Regions from separate parts of the Arthrobacter sp. AOP29-A2-19 genome, predicted to be linked through region 1. Evidence: predicted binding sites of a transcription regulator. Region 1 holds the regulator's gene; each other region holds the start of a gene.

Evidence for each region. Region 1 encodes LexA, which represses DNA repair genes until DNA is damaged. Its sites were predicted from a motif close to TCGAACANNTGTTCGA; they were not measured.
Region 2: AC3ZJJ_RS03050 (HNH endonuclease signature motif containing protein) is a predicted target of LexA. The motif match lies at 2,295-2,310, and genes of this name have one in related genera.
Region 3: ruvA (Holliday junction branch migration protein RuvA) is a predicted target of LexA. The motif match lies at 3,704-3,719, and genes of this name have one in related genera.
Region 4: AC3ZJJ_RS02950 (HNH endonuclease signature motif containing protein) is a predicted target of LexA. The motif match lies at 2,540-2,555, and genes of this name have one in related genera.

What each region holds. Positions count from the first base shown of each region.
Region 1 is NZ_CM176894.1:1,936,656-1,944,362, forward strand. It holds gene hisH (imidazole glycerol phosphate synthase subunit HisH) at 1-165, opposite strand, end outside; gene hisB (imidazoleglycerol-phosphate dehydratase HisB) at 166-786, opposite strand; gene AC3ZJJ_RS08985 (histidinol-phosphate transaminase) at 853-1,974, opposite strand; gene AC3ZJJ_RS08990 (LysM peptidoglycan-binding domain-containing protein) at 2,064-2,525, opposite strand; gene lexA (transcriptional repressor LexA) at 2,814-3,536, shown strand; gene AC3ZJJ_RS09000 (ATP-dependent DNA helicase) at 3,596-5,605, opposite strand; gene hflX (GTPase HflX) at 5,598-7,172, opposite strand; gene AC3ZJJ_RS09010 (class I SAM-dependent methyltransferase) at 7,341-7,707, shown strand, end outside.
Region 2 is NZ_CM176894.1:666,604-674,310, forward strand. It holds gene AC3ZJJ_RS03045 (malectin domain-containing carbohydrate-binding protein) at 1-642, shown strand, start outside; gene AC3ZJJ_RS03050 (HNH endonuclease signature motif containing protein) at 788-2,281, opposite strand; gene AC3ZJJ_RS03055 (hypothetical protein) at 2,716-3,732, shown strand; gene AC3ZJJ_RS03060 (UDP-glucose dehydrogenase family protein) at 3,899-5,239, opposite strand; gene AC3ZJJ_RS03065 (tyrosine-protein kinase domain-containing protein) at 5,278-6,699, opposite strand; gene AC3ZJJ_RS03070 (glycosyltransferase family 4 protein) at 6,962-7,707, shown strand, end outside.
Region 3 is NZ_CM176894.1:1,412,879-1,420,585, forward strand. It holds gene secD (protein translocase subunit SecD) at 1-1,227, opposite strand, end outside; gene yajC (preprotein translocase subunit YajC) at 1,311-1,778, opposite strand; gene ruvB (Holliday junction branch migration DNA helicase RuvB) at 1,941-3,014, opposite strand; gene ruvA (Holliday junction branch migration protein RuvA) at 3,023-3,649, opposite strand; gene ruvC (crossover junction endodeoxyribonuclease RuvC) at 3,751-4,347, opposite strand; gene AC3ZJJ_RS06475 (YebC/PmpR family DNA-binding transcriptional regulator) at 4,354-5,109, opposite strand; gene pdxT (pyridoxal 5'-phosphate synthase glutaminase subunit PdxT) at 5,112-5,813, opposite strand; gene AC3ZJJ_RS06485 (M3 family metallopeptidase) at 5,942-7,707, shown strand, end outside.
Region 4 is NZ_CM176894.1:632,540-640,246, forward strand. It holds gene AC3ZJJ_RS02945 (SH3 domain-containing protein) at 1-836, shown strand, start outside; gene AC3ZJJ_RS02950 (HNH endonuclease signature motif containing protein) at 934-2,526, opposite strand; gene AC3ZJJ_RS02955 (type II secretion system F family protein) at 2,804-3,697, opposite strand; gene AC3ZJJ_RS02960 (type II secretion system F family protein) at 3,708-4,646, opposite strand; gene AC3ZJJ_RS02965 (TadA family conjugal transfer-associated ATPase) at 4,658-6,214, opposite strand; gene AC3ZJJ_RS02970 (CpaE/TadZ family protein) at 6,211-7,410, opposite strand; gene cpaB (Flp pilus assembly protein CpaB) at 7,407-7,707, opposite strand, start outside.

The DNA of each region.
Region 1 (7,707 bases):
CGCGGCAAAGGCGCCGACGCCGGGTACCAGGAGGCCGTCCGCCTCCAGGACGTCCTCGGGCCGGGCGCTCAGGGTGACCGACGCCCCCACCCGTTCCAGCGCGCGAACGGCCGATCGCACGTTCCCCGAACCGTAGTCCAGGACCGTGACCTTGGGCGCAGCCATCTACAGTGCGCCCTTCGTGGAGGGGATGGCGTTGCCGATGCGCGCGTCGGGCTCGACCGCGGTCCGCAGCGCGCGGGCCAGCGCCTTGAACTGGGCCTCCACGATGTGGTGCGGATCCCTACCGCCCAGCACCCTCATGTGGAGGCAGATCTGGGCGTGGAGCGTCAGCGACTCGAAAACGTGGCGCGTGAGGGACCCGGTGAAGTGCCCGCCGATGAGGTGGTATTCCTGCCCGGCGGGCTCCCCCGAGTGCACCAGGTAGGGGCGCCCGGAGATGTCGACCACCGCGTGCGCCAGCGCCTCGTCCAGCGGCACCGTCGCCTCGCCGAAGCGGCGGATTCCCGCCTTGTTGCCCAGCGCCGTGCGCAACGCCTCTCCGATGGTGATGGCAACGTCCTCCACCGTGTGGTGGACGTCGATGTGCGTGTCCCCCGTGGCCTCGACGGTCAGGTCGATCAGGGAGTGCTTGGACAGCGCGGTCAGCATGTGGTCGTAGAACGGCACCGAGGTGCTGATGTTCGCGACGCCGGTCCCGTCGAGGTTGAGCTCCACGAGGACCGACGACTCGCTGGTCTTGCGCTCCATGCGGGCCCGTCGGCCGTTGGGCGATTCTGCAGACATAGATGATCCTTAGGCCTGGAAGGTGGTGGGCGGCGCGCCGGAGGGCAGGCGCCACCTAGGGCAAGTCTACCCGCGGGCCCCCGACGGTTCCGGCTCGAGCAGCTCCTCGAGCCGGTTCAGGAAGGCGGTGGTTTCGGCCTCCGTGCCCGCCGTCACACGCAGGTGGCCGGGGATCCCGACATCCCTGACCAGGACGCCGGCGTCCAGGAGCCCCTGCCAGATCCGGCCGGGGTGCTCCATCCCACCGAAGAACACGAAGTTGGAGTCGCTCGCGGCGGGCGAGAGTCCCAGCCGCTTGAGTTCGTCGACGATCCTGTCGCGCTGCATCTTGATGTCCTCTACGGTGGCCAGCAGCACGTCGACGTGCTTCAGCGCGGCGTTGGCGGTCGCCTGGGTAACGGCGGAGAGGTGGTATGGAAGCCTGACGAGCCGCAGCGCGTCGGCGATCTCCGGCACGGCGGCCATGTAGCCGAGCCGTGCGCCCGCAAGCGCGAAGGCCTTGCTCATGGTGCGGGAGACGATCAGCCTGTCGCGTCCGGGCAGGAGGTTCAGTGCGGAGCGGGTGCCGATCATGGCGAACTCGGCGTACGCCTCGTCGACGATCACGATGGCCTGGCTCGCCTCGCCGGCCTCGTAGACCGCCTCCACCACGTCGAGTCCCAGGGCGGTCCCGGTGGGATTGTTCGGCGAGCAGAGGAAAACGATGTTCGCTCCGCTGGCGGCAACCTGTTCCGCGGCCGACTCCGCCGAGAGGCCGAAGTCCTCGGAACGGACACCCCGGACGTAAGCGGTGTCGGTCCCGCTGGCCAGCAGCGGGTACATCGAATAGGTGGGAGGAAAGCCCATGGCGATGCGGCCTGGGCCGCCGAACGCCTGGAGAATGTGTTGCAGCACTTCGTTGGATCCGTTGGCGGCCCAAACGTGGTCGGCCGTCAGCCCGTGCCCGAGATAGTCGGCAAGGCGCTGCCGCAGTTCGGTGAACTCGCGGTCGGGGTACCGGTTGAGCCCCGGGGCGCAGGCCGCGACATCGGCCGCGATCGCGGCACTGACCTCGGGGGGCACGGGATGGGTGTTCTCATTGACGTTGAGCAGGATCGGCACGTCAAGCTGCGGGGCACCGTACGGCTCGAGTCCCCTGAGGTTGTCCCGAAGCGGCAGTCTGGCCAGGCGCTTAAGCTGATCACTCACCGGACAATTCTAGTGCGGCACCGATCGGCGCCCCAATCGCGTCGGTCCACGGGTAACATTCGCCGGCGCGGCGCGCTCCTGGCGCGGCCCTACCGACCGGACGGGACGAACAGTTCCTGACCGGGAACCAGCGTTGGGCCGGAAAGGTTGTTCAGTTCGACGATCTCCGCGATGATCTCTCGCGGGTCGCGGTGCGGCGCGAATTCGGCTGCCAGCGCCCAGAGCGTCTCGCCCTCCACGACGGTCACCGCCGCGGCGTCGACGGGCGATGCCGCACCGGCTCCGGCTGCCATGGCGGGCGCGGTGAAGACGCCAAGCAACACCAGGAGGGCCGTGGCCCCCAGCATGACCGGAAGCCCGATCAGCAGGAAACGGCCGCGGCGCGTCAGGTGCACACGCCGTGGAACGTCGGTGGTGTGCCCCGACGAGGGCTCGGCGTCCGCGCCGACGATGCGGAGATGGGGGACGGCCACCGCGGACCGTGCGGCGGAGCCGGCGCTATGGGGGCGTGCCGCGGGGCGAACAGTTGCGGGGAGCGCGATCTGAACCATGACGTGCCTTTCTGATTGCTTCGGCCCCCAGCATGCGGGGGTTCGAATCCGTCCGTGTTCGAAGTTCTTGGCTTCGAAACTTTCATTCGAACGCATCTTCGAATTTTACTTCTCCAGTTTTAGCATGCCTAGACGATGAATGTCGAGACACGTTCGAACAAACCTTTGAAAGAGGTACCCGTTCCACTAGCGTTGAGATAAGCCGCCAGTGGGATCGACTACACCACCGGCCACCGACAGAATGCGCAACTCTCCCGCAGCGACGGGACAACGAGGATGGGGTACAGCATGAGCACAGCGGAGAATCCGGCGCCGAAAAAGGCGCCGAAGAGCCTCACCATCCGGCAGAAGAAAATCCTCGAAACCATCCAGCGCGCCGTGGCCTCGCACGGGTATCCCCCGTCCATGCGCGAGATTGGCGACACGGTGGGCCTGGCCAGCCTTTCCAGTGTCACGCACCAGTTGGCGCAGCTCGAGAAGCTCGGCTACATACGCAGGGATCCTCGCCGGCCGAGGGCCATGGAGATCCTGATGCCGCTGACGCTCAGCGAAGGGGCCAAAACGGAGTCGGCCTCGGGCGAGGCCGACCTGACCGCGATCAACGGCATGCCCGTTTCCGAGCTGAGCACGTCCGCGGACACCGCCATGGTGCCGCTGGTGGGGCGCATCGCCGCGGGCGGGCCCATCCTGGCCGACCAGACCATCGAGGACGTAATGCCGCTGCCGCGCCAGCTCGTCGGCCACGGGGAACTGTTTATGCTCAAGGTCAGCGGCGACTCGATGGTGGAGGCTGCCATCTGCGACGGAGACTGGGTCGTTGTGCGCCGCCAGCAGAACGCCCAGAACGGCGACATCGTGGCCGCCCTGCTGGACGACGAGGCGACGGTCAAGACGTTCCGCCAGCGGGACGGGCACACGTGGCTCCTCCCCCAGAACCGCCAGTACGAACCGATACTCGGCGACCACGCCACGATCATGGGCAAGGTCGTCTCGGTGATGCGTTCCCTCTAGCCCGGGGAGCGGGCCCTGCCCGCCGGCGTACCGGCGGCGGGGACCCGTTGGGCGCTTGCCTAGGAGCCGGCTAGCCGCTCCAGGGCGCCCAGCACCGTCTTCTTGTCTGTCGTGGCCCACATCGGCGGCAGCGACGCGCGCAGGAAACTCCCATAGCGCTCGGTGGCCAGCCGGGAATCGAGCACGGCCACCACTCCCTTGTCCGCCGTCGACCGGATGAGCCTTCCCGCACCCTGGGCCAGCCGGACCGCCGCGTGGCTCGCGGAGACCGCCATAAATCCGTTCCCCCCGTGACGCGCCACGTCCCGGCTCCGGGCCGTGGACAAGGGATCGTCCGGGCGCGGGAAGGGAATGCGGTCGATCACGACCAGGCGGCAGGCGGGCCCCGGGACATCGACGCCCTGCCAAAGGGTCATGGTGCCGAACAGGCACGTGTCCCGTTCTTCGCCGAACCGCTTGACCAGGGAGGCCATCCCCGACTCTCCCTGGCAGAGGATCTCCTGCTCGAGGACCGGTCGCAGGGCCTCGGCGGCCTCCTCCGCCGCCCGACGGGACGAGAAGAGGGCAAGCGTTCCGCCTCCGGCCGCGCGGATCAGGTCGCCCAGTTCCGCGAGCGCCTCGGGCGAGACGTTGCGGGAGGGCTTGGGCAGGTGTTTGGCGACGTACAGCATTCCCTGGCGCGGATAGTCGAACGGGCTCCCCACGTCGACCCCCGTCCACGTCGGCGCACCGTCGCCCAGGAGGCCCAGCGAGCCGGCCACGGGTTCGAAGGCCGCCCCGATGGCCAGCGTTGCCGATGTCAGGACCACGGTACGACCCTCGAAAAGCCCCTCCCGCAGGCGTCCCGCCACGGACAGCGGCGCGACGTTGAGCGTTGCCGGTGTCGATTCGTCCGGCTGAACGAACCCTTGGCCGGGCGTGAAGGCACCGGGGCGGGACGCCCACAGGACCTCCCGCGAGTCCTGGGCGGACTCGAAGCGGTCGCATTGCTCGACGAGGTAGACCAGCTGCGAGCGGGCCATCTGCCGACCCCCGTCGACCGTCTCGTTGGGCGCGGGCTTCGAGTCGGAGAGGGCCACGCGAGCGGCCTCCCTGACTTGCGCCACGGAGGCGGCCTGCTCCGCGTTGAGCCCGGAGGGCATCAGCCCGGTGGGGACTCCCTCGAGGCTGCGCTGGAGCGCCCTGCCAGCCTGGTTGAGGGCCTCCACGCTGACGGCGCAGTGCTTCCGGGCGGCGGAGGCGGCGGCACTAACGAGGGCGACGGACAGTGGGCGCGTCACCGAACTCGTTACACGGTCCTGGAGTTCGTGGGCCTCGTCGATGATGACGGTATCGAATTCGGGAAGCACGGCCAGACCCTCGAAGGCGGCGACCGCGAGCATGGCGTGGTTGGTGATGACGATGTCGGCGTCCGCCGCCTTTTTGCGCGCCAGTTCGCTGAAGCACTCCTCCGCCATGGGGCACTTCTGTGCCCCCAGGCAATCCATGGCCGTGACCGAGACCTGCCGCCAGGCGCGGTCGCTCACACCCGGGACCAGGTCGTCCCGGTCGCCGGACTCCGTGTCCTCGGCCCATTCGCGCAGGCGGACGACCTCCTGGCCCAACGCGCTGCCGGGGCCGGCCCCGGCCGTCAGCGGCCTCGCCGCGCCGTCGTCGCCGAGGGAGAAGAGCGCGCCCTCGTCCTCGTCGGGATACCCGCCACCCAGCTTGTACTTGCAGACGTAGTTGCCGCGCCCCTTGGCGAGCGCGACGTCGACCGGCCGAGGAAGGTGTGGCCCCAGCTGCTTCAGCAGCCGCGGCACGTCCCTGCCTACGATCTGGGCCTGGAGCGCAAGGGTCGCGGTCGAGACGACGACGGGCTTGTCCGACTCGAGGGCGTGGGCGATCGCGGGAACCAGGTAGGCGAGCGACTTGCCGGTGCCCGTCCCGGCCTGCACCAGAAGGTGCTTGCCGGATTCGAGGGATTCGCACACCTTCTGCGCCATTTGGTGCTGTCCGGGTCGGTTCTGTCCGCCCATTCCCTCGACGGCAGCATCGAGAAGTCCAAGAACGTCGTCGACCTCAGCCATGGACGGCGAACTGCTCCAGTTCGGCCGCCAGGCCCTCGCGGACCTTGACGACCATCCTTGTTCCGTGCTCCACGTGCTCGGTTTCCAGGATTTCCGCGTCCGAGCCGTGGAGGCGGTTGACGACGTCGCCGCGCTCGTAGGGCACAAGGAGCTCCAGACGCACGTCCGGCCGAGGGATCGACTCGCTGATCATGCGCAGCAGTTCCGGTATGCCGTCCCCGGTTCGTGCCGAAACGACGACGTGGCGGGGCTCGCGCTGGCGGATTCGCTCCACAATAAAGGGGTCGGCGATGTCGGCCTTGTTGAGGACGATGATCTCGGGGACGTTCTGCGCATCCACCTCGGTGAAGACCTGCCGGACGGCGTGGATCTGGCCTTCCGGGTCCGGGTGCGACGCGTCGACCACGTGCAGGATGAGGTCCGAGTCGGCGACCTCCTCCAGCGTGGAGCGGAACGCCTCGATGAGTTGCGTCGGCAGCGAGCGGACGAACCCGACGGTGTCGGCCAGCGTGTAGCCCAGCCCATCGGCGGTCTCCGTCTTGCGGACGGTGGGGTCCAGGGTGGCGAACAGCGCGTTTTCCACCAGGACGCCCGCGTCGGTCAGCCGGTTCAGCAACGACGACTTGCCGGCGTTGGTGTAGCCCGCAATGGCCACGGACGGAACGGTGTTGCGCTTCCTGTTGGCCCGCTTGGTTTCCCGCGCCGGCTTCATGGCGGTGATCTCGCGGCGCAGCTTGGCCATGCGCGTGCGGATGCGCCGCCGGTCCAGCTCGATCTTGGTCTCGCCGGGGCCACGGGAACCGATGCCGCCGCCCGCCGCGCCGACGCGACCGCCAGCCTGCCGGGACATGGACTCGCCCCAGCCGCGGAGCCTCGGGAGCAGGTACTCGAGCTGGGCCAACTCAACCTGCGCCTTGCCTTCGCGGCTCTGCGCGTGCTGCGCGAAGATGTCCAGAATCAGTGCGGTCCGGTCGATGACCTTCACCTTGACGATGTCCTCGAGTCCGCGCCGCTGGGACGGCGAGAGTTCCGAGTCCACAACGACGGTGTCGGCACCGGTCGCGGCGACGATCTCCTTGAGCTCGAGTGCCTTGCCGGATCCGAGGAACGTTCCCGGGTCCGGCTTCAGGCGCCGCTGGATCACACCGTCCAGCACCTCCGAGCCCGCCGTCTCGGCCAGCGCCGCGAGTTCGCGCAGCGAGTTCTCCGCGTCCGCGGCTGTCCCCTCGGTCCAGATGCCGGCGAGAACCACGCGCTCCAGGCGCAGCTGCCGGTACTCGACCTCGCTGACGTCCTCCAGCTCGGTGGACAGGCCGGCAACGCGGCGGAGTGCGCGCCTCTCCTCAAGGTCCCGCTGGTCGCCGTCGAACTCCGAATGCTCGCGCCCGGTCAAGCCCAGCGCCTGTGCCCGGCCTCCCGACAACGCGCCGTCGGCGCCGCCGGAGGGCTTGCCCGCGGACTTCTTCGCGGCCGCGTTGTCCGCGGCCAGGATACGGTCGATCACGGACTGGATCTCGTCCTCGTTCAGGCCGTGGTCCTGCGGGTTGGGCTGGTTCAAATTGGTCATGTTCCCCTTTGGCGGATTGTTCCTTCCAGAATAGTCCCCACCCCCGTCATTTGGACCATGGTTCCCCGGTGGGCGAACGGACGGGTCGCCCTCTCGCGCGCCCTTCCGGCACAGCTCGGCATCCCCGCGGATTTCCCGCGGAACAGCGGTGGCGGTTAACCTGCCTGCATGGGTTCCGACCACTATTTCAGCGCACAGCCGTCCACACCGCTCAAGCGCAAGACCGTCACGGTGCGCCTTGGCGGCGCCGACCGCACTGTGGTGACTTCCGGCGGGATCTTCAGCCCCGACGGCGTGGACAAGGGCACCGCGGTCCTGCTGGCCGGCGCGCCGGCCCCCGCCGGGCACGGCGCGCTCTTGGACATCGGCTGCGGCTGGGGCCCCATCGCCCTGAGTCTTGCGCTGCAGTCGCCAGGGGCCACCGTGTACGCCGTCGACGTCAACGAGCGCAGCATCGAACTGACGCGTGAGAACGCCGGACTCCTGGGCTTGGGGAACGTCGTGGCGGGCACGCCGGACTCCGTGCCGGCGGATC
Region 2 (7,707 bases), 1.3 Mb from region 1:
CCGTTCAAGACCGTCGCCGTCACGGTGGACGTGTCCGACGGCCGGTTGACGCTGGTTCCCACCGGAACCAACACGAAGGTCAACTGGATCACCGTCACGGGCGAGAACCTCGACGATCCGGTGGTTGTCCCGGACCCGGACCCGGAGCCGGAGGAGCCGGACGCTGAGGCGATCCGTATCAACGCCGGCGGTCCCGCGGTGGTCGTCGCGGGGACTCAATGGCAGGCGGACACGTTCGGCACCGGAGGGAAGTCCTTCACGAACCCCGCAGTTACCGCTATTGCGGGAACCGACGCAGACGCCCTGTATCTGGACGAGCGCAGCGGGGCGTCGTTCGCCTACGCGATCCCCGTACCGGCCGGAACCTACAGGGTTCGGCTTCACTTTGCGGAAATCTGGCACGGAAGTCTCGCCTGGGCTCCGGGCGGCGCGGGGAAGCGCGTGTTCAGCGTCGACATCGAGAGTGGCAAAGCTGCCGTCTCGGGGCTCGACATCGGAGCGGTGGCAGGAACTGCGGCGGCGCGTGTCGAGAGCCGTGACGTTGTTGTTGAAGATGGCGAACTGAACCTCGCTTTCGGGTCCACGATCGACGAGGCATCGGTCGGCGCCATCGAGGTTGTTCGCGTGGGTCCGCCGACCTAACGTCCGACAGCGCAGGCGCACTTGTTGGGGCGACAGGTAGGCAAGCAAGAGGTAGTGGGCGGCGGGGCGCCGGTTCGTTTGGATCGGCGCCCCGCCCGTGTGCGGTCCCGGGCCCTGGGTCAGGGGCGTGCCGGGGCGCGTCCGGTTAGCAGGGGGCGTGGCTGGGTTCGGGGTGGAAGTAGGTGTTGCGCAGCGGGCGCCGTGACGGGTCCGCGTGGGCCGGCGGGATCCAGTACGGGACCCCGCGGATCACCTCGATCTCCCAGTCCCCGGCGTGCGCGAGGTGGTGGTGGAACGCGCAAGCGAGCGCCCCGTTGTCGATGTCGGTCGGCCCGCCGCGGGACCACCACCACACGTGGTGGGCCTCGCACCCGTCGGCCGGGGCCGCGCACCCGGGCGCGGTGCAGCCGCGGTCCCGGGCGTAGAGGATCCGGCGCTGGTCCTCGGTGAACAGCCGCTCGGCGCGGCCGGCGTCGAGCACCTGCCCGTCCCCGCCGAGGACGACCGGGATCAGGTCCGCGTCGCACGCGATCCGGCGGACGTGCCGCGGGTGGATGGTCCCGCCGTGCACGGCCTCGGAACGCCGCGCTCCGGTCGGCCCGGCCCCGGAGGGCCCGGCCGCGGTGGGGGCGAGCTGGTCCAGGAGGGTCTGGTGGTCGATGGTGACCATGACCTGGGGGCGGTTCCCGCCGTTGCGGGGCAGCCGGTTCGTGGACAGGGCGACGCCGAGCGCGCCGACGAGCCCGTCGAGGAGCTTCTGCGCCCTCGTCCGCGGGTCCATGGGGGCCGGGACCGCCTCCCCGTCAAGGGTCATCGCGTTGAGGTCTCGCCCGGTTCCGGGGCAGGCGGCGCCGGGTGCGGCGGGGTCGGGGCGGGGGCCGGTGCGGGGGTTCGCGGCCGGGGAGACGGCGGCGAGGAGCCGCTCGGCCTGGGCGTCGTCCATGAACAGCCGGAACGCGCGCAGCCCGAACCGGCGCCCGCAGTCGAAGAGCCCCTGGAGCTGGGTTTTGGTCTCCTCGGAGGGCTCGCGCCCGTCCTGGTCCAGGCGCAGCTCCCAGACCTCGGCGACCTTGCGCACGGTCTCCGGTCCGGCCTGCCCGGCGGTGGCGACGAGGTTCGCTTCCATGGCCTCGAGTTCGCGGTGGCCCCCGCCGGGCAGCTGCCGGGCGGCCGGGCGGACCCGGTCCAGCGCCCGGACCAGCAGCGCGGCCGTGCCCAGCGACAGGGTTCCGGCGTCGAGGGCCGCGGCCGCCGCGCGGTGGCGGGGCGCGACGGGCTCCCCGGTCAGGGACCGGGCGGGCAGGACCGCGGTGGCGACCTCGAGCCGGGTGCGGGCCTCGGCCCGTCCGATCCGCAGGGTCCGGGCGAGGTAGTCGGCCGTGGACCGGTACTCCGGGCGCCGCGGCCCGGCGCCGGGGGCGCCGATCAGGGCGATGCCCGCCCGGTCCGCGGCCTGGGCCGCGACGAGCTGGGCGCGCTGGACCTCGTGGTGCAGGTCCTCGATCGTCGGGAGCAGCGCGGCGAGCTCGTCCCGGTTGTCGGGGCGGGCGAGGAGCTCGTCGATCCCGGCGCGGACCAGCGCCCGCAGGGACCGGAAGTCCGGTCCCTGGGTCGTGTGGTCTGGCGTCGGGGAGTCCATACCCCCAGTCTTATCGAACGTGTGTTCGAGTAAGCGGCCGGAACCGGGATGGTGGACGAACGACAGCTTGCGAGGCATGTGGAGGACAAGACGCGCGAGCGTGGACGTGACTCCAATCCGGTTGCCGTTCTCTTGAAACGCATCCGAAGGCGTGGTTCCCGAACCGACCGACCCGTCGACCTCCACCTCCAGCCCCGCCCTGAAGCGTCGCACTCAAGCGCCGACCCTAAGCCGGATCGACGCCACGTGCCCATGCAGCACACTCGTCACAAAAGCAACACCCGTTTTGCTGTTCCTTCGGCTAGGTGAAGCCGTCCACTTCGGTTACCTTTGTCTCGGCATCTGGGGGCCGCACTCGACCGGACTGACCTACCGGGCGGGCTGCCGGGTGCCGGGGGATGACTTTGTCATCACTACTAAGGACGCCACAAAAAGTGAATACCAAAACGACGACCATCACCGCGGCCGCCGCCGCAACCCTGCTTGTCTTGGGCCTGGGAGGTTCGGCGGCCGCTGCCCCGACGAAGGTCGGCACATCCGTGCCGGCGGCCGTCACCGTCAGCGCCAAGCGAATCGCCTTCAACCACCCGTTCCGCTCCAGCGCATTCTCCAACACCTCCGTCGGATCGGGCGCGATCTTCGGTTCCGCCACCGATCGGCGGAATGTCGCCCTTCAGAAGCATTCCGCAAACATCAACCGCGACAGTTGGTCGATCCCGGTCTACCGCGCCACTGCCAGTGATCCGACCGTGACCGTCTCCATCAACGCGAACTGGCGACAATCCATGCGTGTGCCCTCCGGCGCGACCACGACCACGGGCACGGACGGGCACATGACGATCGTCCAGCCCGACGGCAAGACCGCCTATGAACTGTGGGGTCTCAAGCGGACGTCCACCACGACCATGTCGGCCGGCTACCTGGTGACTACCGACATCACGGGCACGGGCACCAAGGCAGGCACGAGGGCGGCTGGCGTCAGCCAGCTCCACGGACTCATCCGCGCCCACGAAGTGGCAAGCCTCAATATCCCACACAGCATCGCCATGGCCATCGACAACGACCAGCTCAAGAGCGTCAACGGCGGGACGGGGGTGTGGCCTGCGCACGACGAGGACGGCAACTCGGCCAGCACGTATGCCGGTGCGATCCCCATGGGCACGATGTTCGCCCTGCCCGGCTCGGTCAAGATCGACTCGCTGGGTCTCAGCCCCGAGGGCAAGGCGCTGGCCCGCGCGCTGCAGAACTACGGGGCGCACGTACTGGACCGTTCAGGCGGCGTGGCCATCTATGCGGAGCCCAAGTCCAATGCCACGGCGGTCGCCCGAATGAAGGCCGATTGGGGAAAGCTGAAGAACATGCTGCGCGTTGTCACCAACAACACGGAGACGAACGTCGCGGGCGGCGGCACCCGCAGGGTGGCACCCTTGCCGGAAGTCTCGGCCGGATAGGAGCCGGATATCAGAGGGCCGCGGCACCCAGCCCAGCCCAACCCCGCCCCCGCCCCCGCCCCCGCCCGGGCGATGGCCGGCCATGGCACCCAACCCAACCCCGCCCCTGCCGCAGCCCGGGCGACGGACGGCGGGCGGGGGCGGCGGGCCAGGCGGGGTGCCGCGGTCAGCCCACGCGTGTCACGGCACGGACCTGGGACCGCCCCGGCGCGAGGTACGTCCATCCCGCGTCCCGCCACCGCTCGGGATCCAGCACGTTCCTCGCGTCGAGGATCAGTGGCAGATCAACCCGCTGGGCCAGCCACACAGGATCCAGCTCGCGGTACTGGCGCCACTCCGTCAGCAGCAGGACGGCGTGGGCGTTGCGCACCGCGCTCTCCAGATCCGCCTCGAACCCCAGCTCCGGGAAACGCCGCGCGGCGTTCCCCAGCGCTTCCGGATCCGTCACGGTCACCGTGGCGCCCTGCAACTGGAGCTGCGCGGCGACGTTGAGCGCGGGGGAGTCCCTGACGTCGTCGCTCTCGGGCTTGAACGCCGCCCCCAAGACGGCGATCCTGCGCCCGATCACCGACCCCCCGCACAGCTCGCGTGCCATCTCGACGACGCGGGTGCGCCGGCGCATGTTGATGGAGTCGACCTCCTTCAGGAACGTCAGGGCCTGGTCCGCCCCCAACTCGCCGGCGCGCGCCATAAACGCGCGGATGTCCTTCGGCAGGCATCCGCCGCCGAAGCCCAGCCCGGCGTTCAGGAACTTGCGCCCGATCCTCTCGTCCAGCCCGATGGCGTCGGCCAGCAGCGTGACGTCCCCGCCCGCGGCGTCGCAGACTTCCGCCATCGCGTTGATGAAGGAGATCTTGGTGGCCAGGAACGAATTCGCGGCGGCCTTCACCAGTTCCGCGGTCTCCAGGTTCATCACGAGGCGTGGCGTGCCCGCGGCAAGCGCGGCCGCATAGACCTCGTCCAGCGCCGCCACGGCGTCCCGGCCGAGGGGACCGTCCGGGACCCCGTACACAAACCTGTCCGGCATCAGGGTGTCCTGGACGGCGTGGCCCTCACGCAGGAACTCCGGATTCCACGCCAGCACGGCGTCCGGCTCCCGGACGCGCAGCAGCGCGGCCATGCGTGCGGCGGTCCCCACGGGGACAGTGGACTTGCCGACGACTACGTCGCCCGGCTTCAGCAGGCAGGCCAGCTCGCCGAACGCCGCCTCCACGTATCCGAGGTCCGCGGCGAACTCGCCCTTGCGCTGCGGAGTCCCCACGCATACAAAGTGCACGACGGCCGAGGCCGCCTCTGCGAAGTCCGTGGTGAAGCGCAGGCGGCCGGTGTCCTGCGCCTCGGCCAGGAGTTCCGGCAGTCCCGGCTCGAAAAACGGCGCCCGGCCCGCGGCGAGCTCGTCGATCTTGCGCCGGTCGACGTCGATCCCGACGACGTCGTGCCCCAACTTGGCCATGCTCGCGGCATGGACGGCACCGAGGTAGCCGCAGCCGATCACTGAAATACGCATGTGTCAGTCCTTCTGTTCGGATGGTCCGACGCCGTGGCCTACAGGCCGGCGGGCTGGTCGGCTTCGGCGGCCCTCGCCGCCGGGGCGGCTGAGGCGGCCTCGGCCAGGTAGTACGAGCCGTAGCGGTCGGCGTCCGGGCCGCGCCGCGGCAGCCGGTTGAGCACCACGCCGAGGAGCTCGGCGTTGGCGATCCGCAACGTGGACATCGACTCCTCCAGCTCGGCGGCCTGCACCTGCCCGCTGCCGACCACCATCACCACGCCACCGGCCTGCTGGGACAGGATGGCGGCGTCCGTCAGCGACAGCAGCGGAGGCGCGTCGATAACGACGTAGTCGAATGCCGACTCAAGGTGGGCCACCAGTCGGCGCATGGCCTGGCTGGCCAGCAGTTCGCTGGGGTTGGGCGGCACCTTCCCGGTGGTCAGGACGCGCAGGTGGGCGTTGCCGGGCAGCGGCCGCAGCAGGTCGTCGACGCCCTCCTCTCCCATCAGCGCCGTGGTCAGTCCGGTCCGGTTCGGCAGGCCGAAAAACTTGGCCATGCTCGGCCGGCGCAGGTCGGCGTCCACGAGCACCACGCTGTGGCCCTCGTCCGCCAACGCCAGTGCCAGCGAGGCCGCCGTCGTGCTCTTGCCCTCGTCCGCGACGGAGGACGTGACCAGGACGGAACTGACCTGGCGGTCGAACTGCGCGAACTGCAGGTTGGTGCGGATCTTGCGGAAGCACTGCGCCCGGAGCCCTTGGAGCGCGTCCGCCGCGTGGATGGGAGTCCTGGTGGCGGCACGGTCGAACGGGATGCCGCCCAATACGGGCGCGTCGGTGACCTGCAGCAGGTCCTTCTTTCCGCGCACACGGTTGTCCAGGGCGTCCGCGGTGAAGATGGAGAGGATGCCCACGGCCAGGCCGATCAGCAGGCCGAGTCCCAGCGAGAGCGGGACGTTCGGCTGCGACGGCAGCGCCGGGAGCGTCGCGGGGGTGACGACGGTCAGGGACACCAGCGGGTCGCCGTCGGAGGACAGGCCCTCGACGTCGTCGACGGCGGCCACGAGGCTCTCCGAGACCGCCGTGGCCAGGTCGGCCGCCCCCTGCGGCGTGCCGTCGGTGACCTCCAGCGTGATCAGGACGGTGTTGGAGTCCACGGACGCGTTGACGTGCTCGGCCAGCGTGCTGGGGGTCATGTCCAGCCCCAACTCCGCGATGGCCGGCTGCAGCACCGTGGGGGTGCTTGCCATGCCCACGTAGGAGTGCGTCCGGGACAGGATGAACAGGCTGCTTTGTTGCCGCTCCAGGATGGTCTCGGTGGAGCCCGATGCGACGAACAGCTGGGTCTGCGACGTGTAGACCGGCGTGGTCAGCATGGCCGCGGCCCCGCCGCCGGCCAGCCCCAACAGGGCGCACACGACGATGGCGATCCAGCGCCGCCTCGCAATGCGTAGATAGTCCTTGAGATGCAAGGTGATCACCTTCCAAGAGTGGTGTGGATTGTTGCGGCCCCATGCGTGTCAAGGACCCCCGATACGAGCATCTTGGTTCAGCGTGCCCCGCCCTGGATAGCGATTTTGGCCCCAGAGCCCAGAGTCCAGTACCCGGATGCCGCCCGGTGGGCAAAGCGAGTAGTGCGAATGCGTGCCGGGTACCCGTGCCGGTCCCGGCGCGGCTTCCTAGTGTCGGTGGGGAGGCGGCACAACAGGGGAATGCCGTCCACCTCGGGGAAGGAACGCCAACATGAGTACCACCGCGCCACCGGCCGCACGCACCGGCAGACTACTGGTCCACCAGTTCGATCCGGTGAGTCCCGTGCCCGGCGGCATCGACGGTTGCATCCGGGACATCCTCAAGTACCTGCCGTCCGGAACGGACGTTGCGGTGGTGGGCGTCGACGGCGGCCAGGGGCCCGCCGAGCGGCGCCTCGGCCGGTGGGAACGGCACGTCCTGGGCGAGACGCCATTCTGGTTCCTTCCTGTGGCGCGGCTGGATCCGGCGGCGCCGGGACGCAGGATGCCGCACATCCTCCGGGTGCTGGCCGGCACGGCCCGGTACTGGCGAAGGATTCCCGATGCGGTCCGCGTCGACGCGCACCGCATGGACACGGCGCTGGTGATCGGCACGCTCAAGCGCCGCCCCGTCACCTACTTCATCCACACGCAGGCGGCCGGCCTGCGCAGCGGCCACTCAGATTCCTTCTGGAGATTTGCCGGCGCGCTGCACGGAAAGCTCGAGGAACGGGTGGTCCGCGGCTCCGCGGATGTGATCGTCTTCAACGCCGACTACGCGAAGCAGGCCACCCGCTGGAACCGGGCCGCACGCTTTATGCCCCAGTGGTTCGATCCGCAGCTCCTGGCCCCCGCGGGCGGGGCACGCGATGCGCACCGTCTGGTCTGGGTGGGACGGCTCGAGGCGCCCAAGGACCCGGCGCTGGCGATCGCGGCCTACGCAGAACTCGTCGAACGGTTCCCGGACGCCGGCTACAC
Region 3 (7,707 bases), 520 kb from region 1:
GACGATGAACGAGTCGGCGGTGAGGCCGATCGCCACGATGATGCCGGCGATGCCCGCAAGCGAGAGGCGGTAGTTCTGCGCCCAACCCAGCAGCACGATCGCGAGGTACGTCAGGATGCCGGCGACCACAAGGGACGCCATCGTGACCAGGCCAAGGAGGCGGTACTGGAAGAAGGAGTAGATGGCGACGAGGCCCAGCCCGATCAGGCCGGCGATGAGGCCCATCTTGAGCTGTTCGGAACCCAGCGTCGCCGAGATCTGCTGCTCGCTTTGGATTTCGAAGCTGATGGGCAGCGCGCCGTACTTGAGCTGCTCGGCGAGGGCCTGGGACGACTCCTCCGTGAAGGATCCGGTAATGGACGCCTTGCCATCCGCGATGACGTTGTTCGTCGTCGGCGCCGAGACGATGATGCCGTCAAGGACGATGGCGAACTGGTTCTGAGCGCCCGACATTCCGACGATGCGCTGCGTGACCTCGCTGAACTTCGCGGCGCCCTCGGCGTTGAATTCGAGGGTGACCTCCCACTGTCCGGTGGTGAAGCCCTGCTGCCCGCGCTGCATGCCGAAGCCCGCGTCGGCGATGTCCGTGCCGGGGATTTCGACCGGGCCGAGGATGTACTTGGAACCCGTGCCGGGATCACACGCGATCATAGGCTTTTCGGGGTCGCTGGTGGTCTCCGAGCGGTCGGCGAGTTCGGTCGCGCAGTCGTACGCCTCGAACTGCTGCATCAGCTTGGCGTCGATCCAATTCGTGTCCGAGGCGTTCTCCGGCTCGGCGGTCGGCTTCGGCAGGTCGGCCTTCGGCGTGCGGTCGGCCTCGGGGGTCGCGGCGAAGGGCCCGGCGACGATGACCGGGCGGAACTCCATGTTTGCGGAGGCCTGGATCAGTTCCCGCGTCTTCGCGTCCGGGGTGCCCGGCATGGACACCACCACGTTGCGTCCGGACTGGGTGGTGATCTCGGCCTCGGACACGCCGGAACCGTCGACGCGCTGGCGGATGATCTCCACCGCCTGGTCCAACTGGTCCTGCGTGGCCGCCGCGCCGCCCTGGACCTTGGGCGCCAGGATCATCTGGGTGCCGCCCTCCAGGTCGAGCGCGAGCTTGGGTGAGAACGTGGAGTTGCCGGTGGCGACCCCGGTGACGAGGACTGCGCTGCAGACAACCAGGAGCGCTCCGAGCCACAGCAGGGCGCGGCGGGCGTGCCTGATTGGGCCATTTGATGACATCGCGGGACTTTCTTCTCAAGACACCCGTCGGGGCATCGCAGGGCACGACCGCGCCCGCCGCGTGGCGGCGGGCGCCGGGCCGGCTATTCCTTGTTCTTGGCGTCCCCGTCGAGGCGGCGCAGGGTCTCTTCGGGCGTCTCTTCGTGCAACGCGTTCGGCGCGGCGCTCGTGGAGTCCGCCTGCGGTGCCGCGTCGACGACGGGCGCCGGATCGGCGGCGGGAGCCTCGTCCACCGGGGCCCCGGCCAGGGGAACAACACGCGCGACGGCCTGCGAGTGGACGGTGGCGGTGTTGCCCGGGGAAATCTCCAGGACGATCTTGTTCTCGTCGGTGTCGATGGACACGACGGTTCCGTAGAGGCCGAACTGGGTCATGACCTCGGCTCCCGGCTGGAGGCCGGACTGCAGCTCCTCCTGCTGCTTCTTGGCCTTCTTGCGGCCGCGGAACATCATGAAGATGAGGAACGCGAACGCCGCCAGGAGGATCAGCGTCATCGGGTCAAAACCCGAGGCGGCGGGTTGCGTGCTTTGGGCCAGTACCGTGGTGGTCAAAAGTGGCTACCTGTTTCTGTTCTCGCTGGATGTGGGCAACCGGCGCATGGAGCGCGTCGCCTGGGGGCAAGACCCCATTGTATAGCCGCATCCTGAACCTTTTGTGACCGCCGCAACGGCCGTCCGCGGTGCCATCCACTGCGGCGGGCGCGGGACGGCCGGTCAGGAGTCCGTGCCGCCGGGGCCGACCGCGTCGCCGAACACCACCGTCGGCTGCCCCGCCAGAAAGGCGTCCGGCGGCATCGCCAGGCCGAGGTGCTCCCACGCCGCGGGCATCGCGATGCGTCCGCGCGGCGTCCGGCCCAGCAGTCCCTCCCGCACCAGGTACGGCTCGGCCACCGTCTCCACGGTCTCCGTCTCCTCGCCGACGGCGATGGCCAGCGTGGACAGGCCGACCGGGCCGCCGCCGAACTTTGTGCACAGCGCATGCAACACCGAGCGGTCCAGGCGGTCCAGCCCCCGCTCGTCCACCTCGTACATGTCCAGCGCCGCCGAGGCCGCCCGCGCGTCGATGTGCTCGATCGAGTGGACCAGCGCCCAGTCGCGGACTCGGCGCAGGAGGCGGTTGGAGATGCGTGGCGTCCCGCGCGACCGGGAGGCGATCTCCGAGAAGGCAGCCGAGTTCACGCGCAGGTCCATCAGCATGGCGGAGCGGCGCAGTACCAGCTCGAGCTCCTCGGTGGAGTAGAACTCCAGGTGTCCCGTGAAGCCGAACCGGTCCCGCAGCGGTCCCGGGAGCAGGCCGGCGCGGGTCGTCGCGCCCACCAGCGTGAAGGGCGGGAGCTCCAGCGGGATGGCCGTGGCGCCCGCGCCCTTGCCGACCACGATGTCCACGCGGAAGTCCTCCATGGCCATGTAGAGCATCTCCTCGGCGGGCCGGCTCATGCGGTGGATCTCGTCGAGGAACAGCACCTCGCCCTCCGTCAGCGAGGAGAGGATGGCGGCCAGGTCGCCGGCGTGCTGGATCGCGGGGCCCGAACTGATCCGCAGCGGGGCGTTCATCTCCGCGGCAATGATCATGGCCAGCGTGGTCTTGCCCAGTCCGGGGGGCCCGGACAGCAGGACGTGGTCCGCCGTCCGTTCACGGATGCGCGCGGCCTCCAGCACAAGCGAGAGCTGTTTGCGGACGCGGTGCTGGCCCACGAAGTCGTGCAGGTTCTTGGGGCGCAGCGCCGCCTCGATGGCGCGCTCCTCCGGCTCGCTGCCCGCCGCCGTCAGCGGTGCGTTCTCGGCCATGCGGGCTCCTACCTTCCGGTCCGCGCCGCGCCGCGGCCCAGGTCCCGCAGCACGGCGCGCAGGATGTCGCCCACGTTGCCGCCGGCGACAACGTCCGGCATGGCCTCGGCGGAGGCGTCGACCGCCTTCACGGCGTCCTTCTCCGACCAACCCAGGCCGGTGAGCGCCTCAAGGACCTGCCCCTTCCAGGCGGGCCCGGAGGACGCGGGGGCCGCCTGGCCCCCCGCCTCCCCCGTCGGGACGAGCTTTCCGGCGAGCTCGAGCACGATCCGCTGGGCACCCTTGGGGCCCACGCCCGGAACGCGGGTGAACGCCTTGGCGTCCCCGGACGACGCGGCGACCCGGACGTCCTCGGGGCTGTGGACGGCCAGGATGGCCAAGGCCAAGCGGGGGCCGATGCCGGCGACGGAAAGGAGTGTCTCGAAGACCTCCCGCTCGCCCGCGTCGGCGAAGCCGAACAGCGTCATCGACTCCTCGCGCACCACCATGGACGTGTGGACCACGGCGTCGCGGCCGATGTGCAGCGTCGAGAGCGTCTGCGGTGTGGCCTGGACCAGCATCCCGAAGCCGGAGACCTCGACGACGGCGCTGTTGGGTCCAACGTGGCGGACCACGCCGCTCAGGGAACTGATCATGCTCTTGCCAACCTCCGGCGTCGTACGGCGTCCGGAGCGCGCCGACTGGCGTATCCGAACATATCTACGAACAGACTACCCGGGCGGGGCGCGGTTTCGGCCTAGCGACGCGGGCCGGAGCCGCGGCGGGAATTCGCCTCCGCGGCGGCCCAGGCGCGCTGTGCCGGCGTCAGGCCGCTGGAGCCCCCGGCGACCGAGTGCGAGGCCTGCATTCCCGGGGCCGCCCCGCGCCACCCGTGGGTGATGGCCAGCGCGGCGGCGTCGGCCGCGTCCGCGGGCCTCGGCGGCGCGTCCAGGCGCAGGATCTTCGCCACCATCTTGCCAACGGCGGCCTTGTCCGCCTGGCCGCTTCCGGTCACGGCCGCCTTGACCTCGGTCGGCGTGTGCATCGCCACGGGAATGCCCCGGCGCGCCGCGGAGACGATGACGATGCCGGAGGCCTGGGCCGTTCCCATCACGCTGCTGACGTTGAGCTGGCTGAAGACCCGCTCGACGGCCATAACGTCCGGCTTGAACCGGTCCAGCCAGTCGTCGATGGCCTCCGCGATGGCCAGTAGCCGCATGTCGAGGTGGCTCTCCGGCGATGTGCCGACCACCGTCACGTCCACCAGCGTGGCGCGCCGGTTCGGTTCGATGTCCACCACGGCCAGGCCGCAGCGGGTGAGTCCGGGATCGACGCCGACGACGCGGAGCGCCACGACGGCCTAGTCGTCCTCGAGCTCGGCCATGACCTCGGGGCCGATGTCGGCGTTCGAGTACACGTTCTGGACGTCGTCCAGCTCCTCGAGCGCCTCGGCGAGCCTCAGGAACTTGCGCGCGGCGTCGGCGTCCAGCTCAACCTGCATAGAGGGAACGAACTCGACCTCGTCCGATTCGTACTCGATGCCGGCCTCGTCCAGCGCGGAGACGACGGCGCGGAGGTCGTGCGGTTCGACGTGGACCTCGAAGGACTCGCCCGACTCCTTGACCTCTTCGGCGCCGGCGTCCAGCACGGCCATCAGCACGTCGTCCTCGGTCAGCTCCTTCTTGGGGAGGCCGACGACGCCCTTGCGTGCGAAGAGGTAGCTGACGGAGCCGGGGTCCGCGATCGTGCCTCCGTTGCGGGTGACGGCCACGCGCACTTCGGAGGCCGCCCGGTTCTTGTTGTCGGTGAGGCACTCGATGAGGAGCGCGGAACCCTGCGGCCCCCGCGCCTCGTAGATGATCTCCTGGTAGTCGATCGACTCGCCGGTCAGGCCCGCGCCGCGCTTGACGGCGCGGTCGATGTTGTCGTTGGGCACGGACGTCTTCTTGGCCTTCGCGACCGCGACCTCAAGCGCCGGGTTGCCGGACATGTCGGCGCCGCCGGCGCGGGCCGCCACCTCGATGTTCTTGATCAGCTTGGCGAACGCCTTGGCGCGCCGGCCGTCGATGACGGCCTTCTTGTGTTTGGTGGTTGCCCATTTGGAGTGGCCCGACATGCTTACGCTTCTCCCCTGATCATCTGGATGAATAGTTTGTGGATGCGGCGCTCCCCCGTCACTTCCGGATGGAAGGAGGTGGCCAGCAGCATCCCCGAACGAACTGCGACAATTCTAGCGACCCCGTCGGTCGACGGCGCCCCGTGGCCCGGCGGAACGTTGACGGAGGCCAGGACCTCGACGTCCGGACCGACGCGTTCGACCCACGGCGCGCGGATGAAGACGGCGTGGACCGGGTCCGCCGATTCCCCGGACGGCACCCCCGGGAGCCGGTCCAGCTCGGCGAAGTCAAGGTCCGTCTCGAACGAGTCGACCTGGCGGCCGAACGCGTTGCGCCGCACCACCATGTCGATCCCGCCGAAGGTCTGCTGCGGGTTGCCGTCGCGGTCGGTGGCCGGATCGGCCAGTTCGTTCGCCAGAAGGATCATGCCGGCGCACGAACCGTACACGGGCAGCCCTTCGGCGATCTTGCGCTTCAGCGGCTCGGCGACTCCGAACGCCCGGGCGAGCTTGTCGATGGCCGTGGACTCCCCGCCGGGCAGGACCAGCCCGGCGAGCCCCTCCAACTCCTCCGGCCGCCTGACGGGCACCGCGGAGGCGCCTCCGGCCGCCAGCGCGGCCACGTGTTCGCGGAAGTCTCCCTGGAGGGCCAGGACTCCAATCTTGGGCACTCGACGTCGCTTTCCCCCGGCGGCGCCGGGCAGTGTGCCGCGGATGCGCGGAACTCGTAGTGGGGACCCTCCAGACTAAACCTACGGAATCCGTTCCCGCGATTTCCGCGCCGCCGCGCGTGATCCTGCCCGGGCGGGCCCGCCTGTGACAAGGTAAACGCATGACGAATCCCCTCTTGTCCGCCAGCCGTCTGCCCTACGAGATGCCCGACTACGGGGCGCTGGTGCCCGACCACTATGTGGAGGCGGTGGAGCTGGGTGCCGCCGCCCAGCTCGCGGAGCTGGCGGACATCTCCGCCGACACCGCGCCGGCGTCGTTCCAGAACACGTTCCTGGCGCTGGAACAGAGCGGACAGCTGCTGAGGCGCGCGGAACAGGCCTTCGGGAACGTCAAGGCGGCGCACGGCACGCCGGATATCCTCGACGCCCACGCACGGATCGAGGAGGTGCTGTCCGCGCACCACGACGCCGTCCACCTCGACTCCGCGCTGTACGCCCGGCTTGCGTCCGTAGACGTCTCCGGCCTCGACGGCGAGGACGCGAGGCTGGCGTCGGAAACGCTGCGCGTCTTCCGGCAGGCCGGTGCCGGCCTGGGCGAGGCGGACAAGGAGCGCCTGCGCCGGATCAACGCGCGGCTCTCCGAGCTCGGGACGGCGTACTCGAGGCGGCTGCTGGCGGGAATGAACGAGGCGGCCGTGCACTTCGGGTCGGCGGAGGAGCTCGACGGGCTGGGCGAGGACGCGCTGGCCGCGGCGGCCGCGGCGGCCCTGGACGCCGGACACAACGCCGGCTACCTCCTGAAGCCCCAGCTCCCCAGCGCCCAGCCGGTCCTCGAGGCGCTGCGCCTGGAGTCAAGCCGACGGCGCGTCTTCGAGGCTTCGCTGGGCCGGGGAATCCAAGGACCGAACCGGACCCTGGACCTCGCCGCCGAGGCCGCCGCACTGCGCGCCGACCGAGCCGGGCTGCTCGGCTACGCCAACCACGCCGAGCTCTCCGTCGCCGCCCAGACGGCGCCCTCCCTGGACGCGGTCCGTGAGCGCCTGGCCGCCCTGGTGGCGGCCGCCACGGCCAATGCGGACAAGGAGGCGGCCGTGCTCGCCGCGGAGGCGGGCGGCCCCGTCCGTCCCTGGGACTGGGCGTACTACTCCGCCCGCGTCAGCCGGGAGGTGTACTCGGTCGACGCCGCGGCGCTCAAGCCTTGGTTCGAGCTGGGGCGCGTCGTTGACGGCGTGTTCCGCGCGGCCACCGAGCTGTACGGCATCAGCTTCGCTGAACGGGACGACCTCGCCGCGTACCACCCGGACGTTCGGGTGTGGGAGGTGTCCGATGCGGATGGTTCGGCCTTGGGCCTCTTCCTCGGCGACTACTACGCGCGCCCCACGAAGTCCGGCGGCGCCTGGATGAACTCGATGCGCGTGGGCGCGCGGCTATTTGGCGAGAAGCCGGTGGTCACCAACAATCTCAACATCCCCAAGCCCCCCGCGGGCCAGCCGGCGCTGCTCAGTCTGGACCAGGTCCGCACGCTCTTCCACGAGTTCGGGCACGCGCTGCACGGGCTTTTCTCCGCGGCCCGCTACCCCTCGCTTGCCGGCACCGCCGTCCCGCGGGACTTCGTCGAGTACCCGTCCCAGGTCAACGAGATGTGGGCGCTCTGGCCGGAGATCGTGAACGGCTACGCTCTCCACGTGGACACCGCCGAGCCGCTGCCCGGTGGAACCCTGGACCGGCTGGAGGCCGCAAGCCTGTGGGGCCAGGGCTTCGCCACCACGGAGTATCTGGCGGCCGCCGTCCTGGACCTGGCGTGGCACTCGCTGTCGCCCGGCGAACGGGTCGCCGATCCCCTGGCGTTTGAGGAGAGAGCGCTGCGCGGCGCGGGATTCGACCCCGATCTGGTTCCTCCGCGCTACCGCACCGGCTACTTCAAGCA
Region 4 (7,707 bases), 1.3 Mb from region 1:
TCCGCAAGACGGCCAAGACCGGCGCCGTCCTGAAGACGATGCCCGCCAACTCCGCCGTGACGACTACGGGACTCGTCACGACCGACTCCAAGTGGTACCAGGTCAAGTCGGGAACCGTCACGGGCTGGGTTGACGCCTCCTACCTGAAGGCCGTTCCGGTCAAGGCTCCCGTGGTGACCGCGCCGAAGACCAAGACGGTCGCCGCGCTGAAGAACAAGTCCCACACGGTCAACACGAACCTGAACCTGAGGCAGACCGCGGTCTCCGGCAAGATCCTGACGATCCTGAAGCGGAACTCGAAGGTCGTCACCACCGGGCTCGTCACCGTGGATTCCAAGTGGGCCCAGGTGAAGTCCGGCACCAAGACCGGATGGACCCTGTCCTCCGCCCTCAAGGCAACGCCGGCCAAGGCGACGACCAAGACGGTCGCCTCGCTCAAGAACAAGGCGCTCACTGTCACCACGAATCTGAACCTTCGGCAGTCCGCCGTCACCGGCAAGGTCCTCGTGACGCTGAAGAAGAACTCGACGGTGACCTCCACGGGCGTCGTCACGCTCGACTCGAAGTGGTACCAGGTCAAGGCGGGGACGCGGACGGGCTGGACCCTGGCATCCGCGCTCAAGGCCAAGCCGGCGGCAGCCACTCCCGTGAAGGCGACGACGAAGAAGGCGACAACCAACGTCAACATGCGCAAGGGCGCCGGTTCGTCCTTCGCGGTCGTGGTGGTCGTGAAGAAGGGCCAGACGGTGACACTGACCGGAAAGAAGTCCGGTCCCTGGGTCCAGATCAAGCTGGGCGCAAAGACGGGCTGGGTCAGCGCCAGCTACCTGAAGTAGGGCACACGCGCGGGTGATTGGCATCAGCCGCACCGCGTGAATCGATGGGGAGAGTGGCCGCGGCCGCTCTCCCCATCGCCACGTCCCGGGCGTGGCGTCACGAGATCAGCGCTGCCTGGATGTTCGGCCGGAAGTAGGTGTTGCGGAGCCTCGGGCGCCTCGGGTCCACGTGTGCGGGTGGACTCCAGTAGACGGTGCCGCCGTTGATTTCGACGTCCCAGCCTCCCTCGTGGATGAGGTGGTGGTGGGAACCGCAGACGAGCAGGCCGGAGTCGACGTTCGTCAGACCGCCTAGGGACCAGGGAGTCAGGTGGTGCGCCTCTGTGAGGGACCCAGGCACTGTGCAGCCCGGACCGGTGCATCCGCCATCGCGCGCGATGAGCGCCTTGCGCTGCTCTACGCTGAACAGGCGTTGCGAGCGCCCCAGACTGAGGACGGCGTTGTCGCTGCCCAAGACGATCGGGATGATGTCGGCGTCGCAGGCGATTCTTCTGATGGTGGAGGGGTTGATGGGGCCTTGGTACGTGGCTTCAGCCGTGCCCACGCTGCTCTCGGTGATCTGGCCGAGCAGCGTTTGGTAGTCGATGGTGACCATGACCTGGGGGCGAAGGCCGCCAGTGGAGGGAAGTCGGTTGGTTGACAAGGCAATGCGTGCCGCGTTGACGATGCCGTCGAGCGACTTTTGGGGGAGCGATCGCTGGTCGAAGTCCTCAGTGGTGGCCGACTCGGGACCCTCCTGGCCGTCGTCGGATGCATCAGCCTCCGGCCGGGCCGACTCGTTGGCATCGAAGCCAGAATGTGAGCCATGTGCGCTTCGCGCCCGGGGATTTGTTTCCGTGGCGGCAACGGTCTTGAGGACTTCGTGTTGGGCGTTGTCTGCATTCAAGAGATATTGGTGCAGCCCGAACTTGCGGCCCTTGTAGAAGAGTCCTTGGATCTCCTGCTTGACCGCGTCCGTCGGTTCCGTGCCGTCCTGGTCGATGTGCGCCTCCCACCGGTCAACGCACGCTCGAACCAACTCCGGGTCCCCCTGTGCGGCCGTCTCGGCCAGGTTGGATTCCATCACGGCCAGCTCGAGGCGGCCGCCGGCTGAGCGTTGCCGTGCCGCGGGAGTCACCTTGCGCAGTGCCCGCACGGCAAGCATCGCGGTCTCGACCGCGACCGATCCGTCGGCTACCGCTCTTGCCAAGACGGGAAATGCCGGGGCAGTCGGTTCCCCGGTGAGCGACCGGTCGGGGAGCAACGCGGTCGCGGCGTCGAGCCTGCGCCGGGCCGTTGCGCGCGTGACGTGGAGGACCGCGCGCATGAAGTCGGACGTGTCCCGATACGGGGAACGCGCCTCGCCGGCGGCCGCGGGCATCCCCACTCCGGAGACGTTGGCGCGATCCGCGAGCTGGGCTGCCACGATCTGAGCCCGCTCAGCGGCTCGCGCCAATCGCTCCACCGCGAGCAGTGCCGCGGCGGCCTCGGGCGGACTCAGAGAGCTGCCCTGCATGCCGCTCGCCAAATCGGACGCCGTCTCGCCAAGATCGTCGAACCGGGAGGCGAGGGCGGCCGCCGTCGTCGCCGAGAACATGGATTCGTGCGCGAGATCCGCCGTGGACAACGGAGGGTTAGCGTCGAGGGAACGGACGGCGCCGAAGCGTTCGCCGTCGTCGCATCCCCTCGCCACCGCTGGTTCCCAGTCCATGGACCAATTCTCCTAGAACATGCGTTCTAGGAACTCGATGATCCGCTGAATGTGGACAGCCGCTGCCCGCAGAGGCTTGTGGAGGGCAAGTGCGTCAAGGCGACGTGCGGGCCGATGCAATCTCGCGGTGACGCACCCGGTAAACGACCAACCACGGGCCGGGAAGAGCTTGAAAGGCGGCCCCGGTCAATTAGGGGCACGGTCCGGGGCCGCCAGCTTGGTCCCCCCGACGTCGCAATCCAGCGACGCCACAGGGAAGTATCGTGACCGACCAACGTCAGCCGAAGATTCCGCTCTTCATGATGTTGATGGCCGCGGGGCCCAAGATCACGATGAACAGGGTCGGGAAGATGAAGACCAGCAGGGGGAACAGGATCTTGACCGGCAGCTTCATGGCCGTCTCCTCGGCCCGCTGGCGCCGCTTGATGCGCATCTGGCCGGCTTGGGTCCGCAACACCCGCGCGATGCCGATCCCGTACTTGTCCGCCTGAACGACGGCCCGGACAAACGACTTGAGGTCGCCGACGGTGGAGCGGTCCGCCATGGCGGCGTAGGCCTCGCGGCGGGAGCGGCCGACCTGCATCTCCTGCAGAGTCCGCCCCATCTCCTCGGCCAGGGGACCTTGGCCCCCGGCGGCCACACGCGCCATGGCGGATTCCAGGCCCAGCCCCGCCTCGACCGAGATCAACAGCTGGTCCAGGGTGTTCGGCAGCTCCAGTTGGATGGCCTGCTGCCGCTTGATGCCGGCGTTGTAGGCCAGGAGATCCGGCAGGAAATAGCCGAAGGCGGCCATCGCGACGCCCAGCACAAAGATCCCCGTGCCCGGATTGGACGAGAACATCAGGAGCCCCAGCAGTGCGCCGGCAAGCGCCAGAAGCGGCTTCATCATGAGCACACGGTCCAGCGGCCACGAGGCCGGGCGGCCAGCCGTCGCCAAGAGACGGTCCACTTTGGCCGAGTAGCTGCCCGGCGTCAGCCGCCTGGCCAACGCGGCGAACTCGTTGTCTCCGCTGCTCCTGATTTCCTCGCCCGGCGCGATGGCGGATCTCGAGAGGTTGCGCCGCACCAGCACCAGCTGATTGCGGTCGACCGAGACCAGACCCCACACCAGGAACGACAGCGGCAGCACCACAAGGGCGATGGACATCCATCCGACGACTGCGATTTCCATGGTCTTCCCCCTAGAACTTGATCTTGACCATGCGGCTCATCCAGAAGGAGCCGATCGCCATCATGATGCCGCCCACCACAAGCATCCCGATGCCCAGTGGGTGGCTGAAAAGTGTGCCAATATACGTCGGGTTCATCACGAACATCAGCCCGCTGATGCCGAAGGGCAGGCCGACCAGAATGTAGGCGGAAAACTTTCCCTCCGCGGACAGCGCCCGCACCTGCCCCTTGATCTGAGAGCGCTCGCGGATGGTCTCGCCCACCTGGTCCAGCACCACGGCCAGGTCGCCGCCGACCTCGCGGTTGATCTGGATGGCCTCAGCCACCCAGGAGAAGTCCTCGGACTGCATCCGCGCGGCGGTCTGCATCATGGTTTGCTCCGCGTCGCGCCCGACGCGGGACTCGTTCACGATGCGTCCCAGCTCCTCGGCCATCGGCGACTCGAATTCCTGCGCCGCCCCGTCGAGGGCGCGCATCACGGAGTGTCCGGCCCGCAGACTGCCGGAGACGGTCATGATCATGTCCGGCAGTTGATCCTCGAACTTGGTCCGACGCCGGTCGGCACGCACTTGGAGGAACGCCCACGCCCCGGCGGGCGTCAGAACAACGAAGAGCACTGCAAGACCGGCTCCTCCGATGAGCAACCCCACGACGCCGGCGGCAAGGGCGGCCGATCCGACCAGGACCAGGAACTCGGCAGGATCCTGCTTGAGGCCGGCGGCCTGGAGGGCGTCCCGACCGAATGGACCACCCGTCGTCGCGGTGGCGTTCCGTTGCACGGCCTTCACCGTTGCGCCGCTGAAGCGGCTCAGCAGCGACGGCGACTGGAGGGCGGCGTCGCCCATCCGGCGTCGTTCGATGGGCACCTCGGAGCTCGCCGGCCTCAGCACCACCAGGACCAGCAACAGCATGGCGCCCAATCCGGCAAACAGGCCGGCGGCGAGCAGCATCCCCTCCACGGCTACCAGCGCCCCTTGCTGGAGCTGGCCTGCGCCGCCGAGCCGCCGGCGCCGGATGCGCCCGGAGCCCCGAAAATGCCCGGGGGAAGCTTCACGCCGACCTCGTGGAAGTGGTCCAGGAACCGCGGACGGACGCCGGTCGGAATCGGTTTGCCGAGGAATCGTCCCTGCGGATCCATGCCCGCCGAGTAGTCGAAAAGGAAGGCGTCCTGAAGCGTGACCACGTCGCCCTCCATACCCTGAACCTCGGTCAGGTGGGTCACGCGGCGGGTGCCGTCGCGCAGCCGGGTGAGGTGGACAATCAGGTGCACCGCGGAGGCGACCTGTTCACGGATGGCCCGCAACGGCAGGTCCATGCCGGCCATCAGGACCAGGGTCTCGAGACGGGCGACGGCGTCGCGAGGAGTGTTCGCGTGGACCGTGGAAATCGAGCCGTCGTGGCCCGTGTTCATGGCCTGCAGCATGTCCAGCGATTCGCCGCCGCGGACCTCGCCCACCACGATGCGGTCTGGGCGCATGCGCAGCGAGTTCCTGACCAGGTCGCGGATCGTGACCGCGCCCTTGCCCTCGATGTTGGCCGGACGGCTCTCCAGCCGGACCACGTGGTCCTGCTGCAGCTGCAGCTCAACGGCGTCCTCGATGGTGACGATGCGCTCGTCCATCGGGATGAAGCTGGACAACACGTTGAGCAGCGTCGTTTTGCCGGTGCCCGTGCCGCCCGAGACGATGATGTTGAGCCGCGCCTTGACGCATGCCTCCAGCAGGTGGGCCATGTCCGGCGTCAGCGTCCCGAACTCGATGAGGTTCCGCACCGTGAGCGGGTCCTTGGAGAACTTCCGGATGGTGATCGAGGGCCCGTTCACGGCCAACGGCGGGATGATCGCGTTCACGCGGCTGCCGTCAGTCAGGCGGGCGTCGACCAGCGGCGAGGATTCGTCGATGCGCCGTCCCACCTTGGACACGATGCGTTCGATCACGCGGCGCAGTTGGTCCTCGGAGCTGAAGGTGGCGTCGGTCGCCTCGAGTTTTCCGTTGCGCTCCACGTAGATCTGGTCGCGTCGGTTGACCATGATCTCGCTGATCTCCGGGTCGTCCAGCATGCGCTGGATCGGGCCCAGTCCCAAGACCTCGTCGCCGATGTCGCGGATGAGCCGGCGGCGTTCCTCGGGGGAGAGCGGCACCTGTTCCGCGTCGATCACCTGGCTGAGTTCGTCGCGGGCCAGCTTGCGCAGTTGTTCCTCGGTCAGCGAGGGATCGGTGATGCGCGCACCCAGGCGCTCGAAGAGCGCCTCGGCCGCGCGGGCCTTGAGTCCGCCGAGCGCGTCGACGCTCCCTCGGCGTGCGGACGACGGCGGAGCTGGCGGCGCGTCCGGGAACGCGCCGAAGTCGGCGTCGGACGAGGGCGCGACGTCGATTCCGTCGCCGTCGAAGGCGGCAGCGGCCGGGACGGTGTCCACCGGGGCCGAGGCCACGGCGTCGTCCGGGATCCCACCGGAAGGCTTCGTCGCGATGTCGGGCGCGCCGCGGCGCGCTGCCGTGAGGCGGCTGGCGAGGTTCATCGGACCACTTCCCTGCGGTGGATCTTGCGGCTGTTGGTGGTTTGCTCCGCGTCGAAGCGGTGCGCAAGCTTGCTGAGGCCGCGCGCGGCGGCGTCGTGCGACCGGTCGGTCAGGAGCGGGGTTCCCTTGTTGGTGCTCAGCGGAACCGCGCGGGATCGGGGGACGACGGCGTCCACCGGAACCCCGATCGAGGCCTCGACGTCCTGCACCGTGAGGCCGCTGCGCCGGTCCGCGAAGTTCAGCACCACGTGCCGGCCCTGCGGGATGAGCTGCAGTTCGCGGAGGACGCCGAACCCTGTGTTCAGTCCGCGGATACTGGGCACGTCCATGCCGCAGACCCACACTGCGTCCGTCGCCTGTTCGAGCGCCGCGAGCAGGTGCTCACCGAGGCCCGGCGCGGTGTCGAGAACCACGTACTGGAACTCCGCCGCGAGCTGGTTGATCAGGACGGCGATCTGTTCCGGCCGGATCAGGTCGGCGTCGGCAGGGCTTTTCGGCCCGCAGAGCGCGTAGACGCCGGTGTCATCGACCGTGAGGAAGGCCTTAAGGACCATCGAGTCCTGGGCGGCAGCCCCGAAGACGGCGTCGGTGATGGTGTGCTCCGGGTCCAGGTTCAGGGCGCTGGCGACGTCGCCGAACTGCAGGTCCAGGTCCACGATGACCACCCCCATGGGCGCGTTCTTGGCCAGCCCGACGGCGAGGTTGGTCGCCACGGTGGTCTTGCCGACGCCGCCCTTCGGCGACATAACGGAGATGACGCGGCCCCGGCGTCGTTCGTTGGACCCGCCTTCCCCGGTGGCATTGCGCCGCCTCCCGTCGGTGGAGAGGCAGGCGCGTTCGAGGAGAACACGCAGCGTGGCCGGATCGGCTTCGGGCTCCGTGATGTCTCGGACGCCGGCACGCATCGCCAACACCACGAGCTGCGGATCGGCCGCCGCCGTGAGCACCACGGAGATGTCCGGGTTCATCAGGTCCAGCGCCGTGGCGAGCCGGAGGGCCGCGTCGCGGTTGGTGTCCGGTCCCAGGAGGACGACGTCGGTGGGCTCGCCGATGCTGCGCGCGAGCAGATCCTGCGGGGAGAGGTTCGCGGCCTCGGCGGCGACGCGCTGGACGGCGCCCGGCATCGAACCCTTGACGGCCGTCAGGACGCGGCGCTCGAACTCGACGGAGTCGGTCAGGAGCAGGAAGCGGCTCATTTCAGCACCTGGTTGATTTCCCAGATCCGGGTATCGCCCTTGTCCGTGTCCTCGTTCTGCTTGGTCAGCCAGACCAGGCCGAACTCGCGGGTGTGGATGATCTTGGCCGCCTGGGCGGAGTCGACGCCGAACGTCACGTAGGCGGATCCGGCCGGCAGTGTCGCCGCGCCCTCGGCGGTGCTTTCCGTCTCGCCCGCCGCGATCTGGATGGCGGTGATGAGGACCTGCTCGTTGAGGAGCTTGGTGATCTCGACCTCGTCGGCGTCCTTCTTGTCCTTCTCCTTGACGGTGAAGCTG